2 regions of the Dermacoccus sp. PE3 genome follow, and region 1 is predicted to be linked to the other one. Evidence: riboswitches for the same ligand, from Rfam matches in the RefSeq annotation. Region 1 holds a riboswitch; the other holds the start of a gene.
What was found. Region 1 has a riboswitch for S-adenosylmethionine ahead of AA983_RS06175 (aminotransferase class V-fold PLP-dependent enzyme). Riboswitches for the same ligand answer to the same signal wherever they lie in the genome.
Positions count from the first base shown of each region.

Region 2: another riboswitch for S-adenosylmethionine. It lies ahead of AA983_RS07385 (bifunctional o-acetylhomoserine/o-acetylserine sulfhydrylase); the one in region 1 lies ahead of AA983_RS06175 (aminotransferase class V-fold PLP-dependent enzyme).

Region 1 covers NZ_LDCM01000002.1:141,599-145,530, forward strand. Annotated here, with positions in the region: gene AA983_RS06170 (ribonuclease J) at 1-433, shown strand, start outside; gene AA983_RS06175 (aminotransferase class V-fold PLP-dependent enzyme) at 841-2,229, opposite strand; SAM riboswitch class IV at 2,275-2,387, opposite strand; gene AA983_RS06185 (DNA translocase FtsK) at 2,777-3,932, shown strand, end outside.
Region 2 covers NZ_LDCM01000002.1:422,870-426,801, reverse strand. Annotated here, with positions in the region: gene AA983_RS07400 (HIT domain-containing protein) at 34-603, opposite strand; gene AA983_RS07395 (hypothetical protein) at 636-1,022, opposite strand; gene AA983_RS07390 (GNAT family N-acetyltransferase) at 1,019-1,498, opposite strand; SAM riboswitch class IV at 1,612-1,727, shown strand; gene AA983_RS07385 (bifunctional o-acetylhomoserine/o-acetylserine sulfhydrylase) at 1,793-3,118, shown strand; gene thrS (threonine--tRNA ligase) at 3,189-3,932, opposite strand, start outside.

The DNA of each region.
Region 1 (3,932 bases):
CGCCGAGCAGGTGCTCCTCGCCGAGAACGGCGTCGTCGTCGACCTCGTCGACGGCAAGGCCGCCATCACCGGCGCCGTGCCCGTCGGTTACGTCTACGTCGACGGCTCCCTCGTCGGCACCACCGACGAAGACATGCTCAAGGACCGCCGCGTCCTGCGCGACGAAGGCTTCATCACCATCACCGTCGTCCGCAACGCCTCCACCGGAGAGATCGTCGCCGGCCCCGACATCCGCACCCGCGGATTCGCCGAAGGCGACGAGGTGTTCGAACGCATCCGCCCCAAGATCGAACAGGCGCTCGCCGACGCCCGCGGCAAGGGCATCACCGACACCCACCAGCTCCAGCAGGTCATCCGCCGCACCGTCGGCGGCTTCGTCGGCGGCAAGCTGCGCCGCCGGCCGATGATCATTCCGATTGTTCTGAACGCGTAGCCGGCACTTCGCGCCGGCGGAGCGTTCAGAACAATCGGTCGCGGTGTGGTGTTCGCGCGCAGGGTTGGGCCTCGCAAGCTCGGCCTTCCCTGCGCGTGAAACCACACCGCTGCATTGTTCGGTGCGCCTTCCGGCCAGGCCCTGGCGGGCCTGTCTCGGTGCGACACACGGCCGTCCACTTCTCGGGGTGGGCAGCTTTCGTATGGCTGTCACCAGCCCGTGGTCGGCGCAATTTCCGCCCGCCAAGCCATGGCGGCGTCTGGGTAGTCACTTGACGGTCGGACGCGGGCCCGGGCAACCGGGCGTGTTGGTGCCCTTCTCGGCACTCCTTCCGGGCACCCTCCGGGCAAGGCCATTGCGAATGACTCGGGCCGCCGGTCCCCAGAACCGGCGGCCCGAGCCGTCCGTCACCAGGGGCGGGGCTCGCTCAGATCCCGCTCGTCACCCACCGGTGCCCAGCCGATGCCCGGCGTGTGCACGTACTCGAACGCCGGCCCGCGCTCCACGAGCGCACGCACCGCCGCGACGAGACGGTGCGCATGCTCCACCGTCGTCGCGAGGCCGATAGAGGCGCGCACCGCCGTAGCGCCCTTGCCGAGCCGCTTGTCACACAACAGATGCGCACAGAAGCGGCCGTCGCGCACCGCAATGCCGTGCTCGTCCGCGAGCACCTGAGCCACGAGCGTCGGATCGTACCCGTCGACCGTGAACGTCGTGACGCCGACACCGTCGACAGGCTCCTCGTCGGAGCCGAGCACGTGAAGAATCTCCACACCTGGCAGCGCGCTCAAGCCGTCGCGGATGATGCCGTGAACGCGGTGCTCGTGGTTCTCGATCGCGTGACGGTGAGCGCGCAGCTTCGCCGCGGCCGCCGCGAGAGCGATAGCGCCGACGGCGTTCGGCGTGCCGCCCTCGTGCCGTGCCGGGCCCTCGGACCACACGACGTCGTCCGTTGTCACCCGCTTGCTCGCACCGCCGGCCGGAAGGTACGGATCGGCTGCATCAAGCCAGTCTGCGCGACCCGCGAGAACGCCGGCGCCGTACGGGGCATACATCTTGTGACCCGAGAACGCGACGTAGTCGACGCCCCACGCGGCGACGTCGATGACGCGGTGCGGAGCCAGCTGCGCCGCATCGACGACCGACCGTGCCCCGTGGGAGCGCGCGACGGCGGCCAGTTCACCGATCGGCCAGATCTCCCCGGTCACGTTGCACGCGCCCGTGATGACGACGAGCGCGGGCGCATCCGACGTCGCGCGGAAGCGGGAGAGCGCGGCGTCGACGGTGGCGATCGCAGCCTCGGGGGAGGACGGCACCGACAGTCGCGTCGTGCGCTCGGCGGGCCAGGGGAGGAGCGCCGCGTGGTGCACGGATTCGAAGACGAAGACCTGAGCGTTGTCGGGCAGGACGTGGGCGAGCAGAGCCAGCGCATCCGTGGTGTTGCGCGTGAAGACGACGTGGCTGTCCTCGCCGAGACCGACGAAGTGCGCCACCTCCGAACGCGCCTCCTCGAACCAGCCGGTCGTCAGACGCGAGGCGTACCCCGCCCCGCGATGAACCGAGCCGTAGGTGCGCAGGATGCGCTCCGCAGCCTCGGCAACGCCCACGAGGGCCGGAGCAGTGGCACCGTGATCGAGGTTCGCGAACTCGACAACCGTGTGGTGCAAGGTCGGCACACCGACGCCGTCCGAGACGGTTGCAGGGGTGGCCCGGGCGCTCGCCCGAACAGCAGAGAGGGAAGCGGGCAACGACTTCGGCTGACGGGTCGCAGCGAGCGTCGAAAGGACAGAACTCATGAGGAGACTCCTTCGTCAGGGGTCCGCCCGACGAGAAGCGTCGCGAACCCGCACTTGCTGCGTGCGGTCGCACGCAGCCAGGTCGTCACCCGGAGCACCCCACCGCGGTGGAGGGTTGCCGTCCAGCAAGCCGGGGCTGTGCGCTGGAACTCGTGACCAGGCAACACCGTGACACGCGACTCCTCGAACCGTCCACGAATGTGCCCGAGGTCGCCCGGATGGTGAGATGCGACTCGCTGTTCACGCCGCCCCTCGGGGCCGCCAGATCGTCGCGAGGTCCCCGGCGTGGGGCCGAAGAACTGCGCGCCTTCTCCCGTAATCTGGCCGGGTGGCGACACGGAAAACACCCCCGAACGACAGCGTTCTCGTAGCGAAGAAGAGTGCCCCGAACAGTCGGAGCACCACCTCCTCGCGCGCCCGCACCACCCCGGCGAAGAACGCGCCCCGCAAGCAGGCGCCCTCCAAGAGCGCGCCCGGCAAGGGGCGCGGTTCGAGCTCGGCTCAGCAGGGCCCGTCGGCCTCCAGCCGTGCCGCTCGTGGCGCCTGGATGGGGGTTTCCCACGTCGCCGGAGGCGCCGTGCGTCGTGTCGGCGCCAGCGCCGCCGAACTCGAGCCGGAGCACCGTCGCGACGGCATCGGCTTCTTCCTCCTCGCCCTCGGCATCGTTGTCGCGGCGCGCGAGTGGTGGAACCTGCCCGGCATGTTCGGTGACATCGTCCACGCCGTCGCCGCGGGAACGTTCGGTGTCATCGCCTACGTCCTGCCTGTCGTGTTCATCGGCATGGGTCTGCACATGTTCCGCCACCCGCGCGGCCACCAGCCCACCCACCGCATGTCGATCGGTCTCGGCATCCTCGCCCTCGGCTCCACCGGTATCGCTCACCTCGTCGGCGGACGCCCGGCCGCGGGTGACGTCGACGCCGTGCGTGACGCCGGCGGAGTGCTCGGCGTCATCTCCGGTGGCCCGCTGGCCGCAGGCCTGACGCTCTGGGGCGCCGGCGTCATCCTCGGCCTCGTGTCGTTCTTCGGTTTCCTCGTGCTGACGCGCACGCCGGTCAACCGCATCCCTCAGCGTCTGCGTGAGGTTGAGGCCACGATCTTCGGCGGTCACGCTCCGACCGAGGAGCGCGACTACGCCCAGCGCGACGCCGTCGCCGACGACCTGCACGGCGCCGACATCGGCAACCGTGCGCGCGGCGGAGCACCCCGCCGCGCCGCCGACGTGCACCACGGCGACGAGCCGTACGAGCAGGCAGCAGAGGTCGTCGGCCGCGGTCCGCGCGGTCGCGGGCGTGGCTCGCGCAAGACCCTCGGTCGTCAGCGCGGCGAGCAGCAGATCTACGACATCGACACGATCGAAGGCGGCGACCCGGCGGACGGCTCCGCCGACGAGGGCGAGCGCGCCACGTCGGCCGGCGCGGCAGCCCTGGCTCGGGCCCGCGGCTCGCGTGCGACCACGTCACGCCCGGCCACCACGGACGAGGCCGACACCGCCACCGTCGAGACGGCCGGTGGCTCCAAGCAGCGTCCGGGCGAATCGCCCAAGGCCGCCGCAGCCCGCCAGGAGACGGCGCAGCGCCCGGCCGCCGAGGTGCCTCAACGTCAGGTCGAGGCTCAGCCGACGGAGCAGCTCCCACAGCGCGTCGAGCAGCTCGCCCTCGCCGGCGACATCACGTACACGCTGCCCGAGTCGACCCTCCTCG
Region 2 (3,932 bases), 280 kb from region 1:
TCACGAGCCGCACGCCCCGCGAGGTCGAGGCCGTCAGTCGGTTGGCCAGGACGCCGCGATGCGCTGACGGCTGTCCTCGAGAAGCACCGGGAGAGCCTTCGTCTGGCCGACGATCGGCATGAAGTTCATGTCGCCACCCCAGCGGGGCACGATGTGCTGATGCAGGTGCGCAGCCACGCCGGCGCCCGCGACATCGCCCTGGTTCATGCCGAGGTTGAATCCGGCCGGGTTCGACGCCGCCTTGAGCGCGCGAATGCCCTGCTTCGTCAGCTTCGTGAACTCCTCGGTCTCCGCGTCCGTGAGGTCGATGTAGTGCGGCACGTGACGGTAGGGGCACACGAGCAGGTGGCCCGGGTTGTACGGGAAGAGGTTCATCACGACGAAGCAGTGCTCACCGCGGTGCACGATGAGGCCCTCGGCGTCGTCCTTGCCCGGCGCCGCGCAGAACGGACAGCCGTCGCCGGCGTCCCTCGAGGGGCGGTCGGCCTCGATGTAGGCCATGCGGTGAGGCGTCCACAGTCGGCCGAACCCGTCGGGCTCCCCCGCGAAGTCGTGCTCGGACTCGGCGTGCTCGGGAGTGAAGTCCTCGTTCTGCGTGACCATGCGCCCCATCCTAGGGAAACCCGCGCGCCGGGTCAGACCGGAGCGATCTCGGCGAGTTTCTCCACGAGCCGCTCGTCGCTCGCAGCGCCCGCGTGGGCCAGGCCGCCCACGCGCTCTGCCACTTTCTGTGCGACGGCTGCGGCATCGCCTTCACCCACGACGGCGACGGCGCTCGCGAGTCCGCCGAGGCCGCTTGCGGCGTCCTCGAGGTCGAGCCAGTCGTCGTCGGTGAGTTCCGCTGTCACACCCGCCCACACGACGCCCGCGGCCATGACGCCACGTTCGGCCAGCGATCCGACGCTCTCGCGCGGCAGCGAGCCGTCCTCACCGAGGTAGAGCACGACGGCGTTCGCCGCCGGCTTCGACGGGCAGGCGATGCAGCGCTCGCGCTGGTCGAGGGCCCAGATGATGTCGCTCATCGCTGCTCCTTCGTGGCCGCGAACGGTGCGTCGCGGTGCATGTGTCGCTCCTCCGGGGCACCGAATCCGAGACGCTCGTACAACGGGCGCGCCTTCGGACGCGTGTTGAGCAGCATCCGCTCGACGCCGCGCGCGTCCGCCCAGGCGTCGACGGTGCGGAGCATGCGTTCGCCGAGTCCCGCGCCACGCTCGTCGGGCACGACGAAGACGAACGCGACGTACAACCACGGCTTGGCGCCGCGCGCGAGCGTCGGCATCCGGTGGACGAGGGCGCACTGCACGATGCCGACGACGGTGCCGTCGGAACGGGTGGCGATCCACGTGGGTACCTCGTCGAAGGCCGAGAGGAAGTCGTCCGCGTACTCGGTCACGAAACCGGCCCGATTCGGGTGCCCCTCCTCGAGGTCCGAGCGCAACCGAAGCGCTGCACAGGCGAAGGCGTCGTCACGCCTGGCCCGGGCGATGGTGATCGTCATGGCGCCAGTCAACCACGGCTTGACCCTTCGGCAAACGCCCCGCGCCGCACGGCAAACCACGATGTGAGACACGAGTCCCGCCCCTCGATACCGCCCGGGATATCCTCGGACCAGGTCACGAGCGCCAGCGTCAAACCCCGGTTTGCTGGCCGGCAACCCTCCCACCGCGGCGGGGTGCTCCGGGTGACGACCTGGCCCGGCGTCGGATACGCCCGGGCAAGCGCGGAAGCAGAGCTTCCGGCGCACCCCGCGTGCGAGGTTCGCGCACGGGTAGCGACCTTTCGAGGAGTTGTCATGAGCGCTCAGGACTGGGCTTTCGAGACCAAGCAGATCCACGCCGGCCAGGTGCCGGACGGGGACACCGGATCGCGCGCGCTGCCGATCTACCAGACGACCTCGTTCGTCTTCGACTCCGCCGAGACGGCGGCCAACCGCTTCGGCCTGTCCGACCTCGGCCCCATCTACACCCGCATCGGCAACCCGACGTCGCAGGCCGTCGAGGAGCGCATCGCGGCGCTCGAGGGTGGCGTCGGCGCCCTGCTGCTGGCCTCCGGCCAGGCCGCGACGACGTTCGCCATCCTCAACGTCGCGCAGGCAGGCGACCACGTCGTCGCGTCGGCCGCTCTCTACGGCGGTACGTACAACCTGCTCAAGTACACGCTCAAGCGTCTCGGTGTGGAGACCACCTTCGTCGAGGACATCGGTGACCTCGACGCGTGGAAGAACGCCATCCGACCGAACACCAAGCTCCTCTTCGGTGAGACGCTGAGCAACCCCGACCAGAAGGTCCTCGACGTCGCGGGTGTTGCCGCTGTCGCCCACGACGCCGGCCTGCCGCTGTTCGTCGACAACACCGTCGCGACGCCGTACCTGCTGCGCCCGATCGAGCACGGCGCGGACGTCGTCATCCACTCGGCGACGAAGTACCTCGGCGGCCACGGCACGTCGATCGCCGGCGTGCTCGTGGACGCCGGAACGTTCGACTACGCCAAGGAGCCGGAGAAGTTCCCGCAGTTCAACGAGCCGAGCGAGAGCTACCACGGCCTCGTCTTCGCCCGCGATCTCGGCGTCGGTTCGGCGCTCGGCGCGAACCTCGCATTCATTCTCAAGGCGCGCGTCGAACTGCTGCGCGACCTCGGCTCCGCCGTGTCGCCGTTCAACGCCTTCCTCATCGCCCAGGGCCTCGAGACGCTGTCGCTGCGCGTCGAGCGTCACGTGGAGAACGCTAAGAAGGTCGTCGCTTACCTGAGCGAGCACGCGCAGGTCGAAAAGGTCTTCTACGCCTCGAAGGACGACAGCCCGTACAAGGAGCTGGCCGACCGCTACCTGCCCACCGGTTCCGGTGCAGTGTTCTCCTTCGAGATCGCCGGCGGCATCGACGCGGGCAAGGCGTTCGTCGACGCCCTCGAGCTGCACTCGCACGTGGCCAACATCGGTGACGTCCGCTCGCTCGCCATCCACCCGGCGACGACGACGCACAGCCAGGGCAGTGACGACGACCGCCGCGGCGCCGGCGTCACGCCCGGCCTCGTGCGCCTGTCGGTCGGCATCGAGAACGCGAACGACATCATCGCCGACCTCGACAAGGGCTTCGCAGCCGCGAAGGCTGCCTCCGCCTGATCGCCCGCACCGCGGAGACTACGACGAAGCCGCCACCCCAAATCGGGGCGGCGGCTTCGTCGTATGTGGATCAGGCCTCGGCAGGTGCCTCGGCCGCCGTGGGCGACGTGTTGTTGCGCGAGGCGATGTACGCGGCGATCTCGGCCACGGCCTCGTCGACCGGCACGCCGTTCTTCTGCGAGCCGTCGCGGTAACGGAAGCTCACGGCTCCGTTGTCGCGGTCCTCCTCGCCGGCGATGAGGATGAACGGCGCTTTCGACTTCGAGGCGTTGCGGATCTTCTTCGGGAAGCGGTCGTCGCTCGTGTCGATCTCGACGCGTACGCCGGCCCGACGCAGCTTCTCACCCACCTCGCCGAGGTAGTCGTAGTACTCCTCCGCGACCGGAACCCCGAGCACCTGAACCGGTGCGAGCCACGCCGGGAACTGCCCCGCGTAGTGCTCGAGGAGCACACCAAGGAAGCGCTCGATCGAACCGAACTTCGCCGAGTGGATCATGACCGGCTGCTGACGCGTGCCGTCCTGAGCCTGGAACTCGAGGCCGAAGCGCTCGGGCATGTTGAAGTCGTACTGGATCGTCGACATCTGCCACGTACGGCCGATGGCGTCACGTGCCTGCACGGAGATCTTCGGGCCGTAGAAGGCTGCGCCGCCCGGGTCGGGCACGAGCTCGAGGCCCGAGGCGTTCGCGACGTCGGCGAGCACCTGCGTCGCGACCTCCCACTGCTCGTCGGTGCCGATGAACTTGTCCTTCTTGTCGCCGGCCTCGTCACGCGTCGACAGCTCGAGGTAGAAGTCGTTCAGCCCGAAGTCACG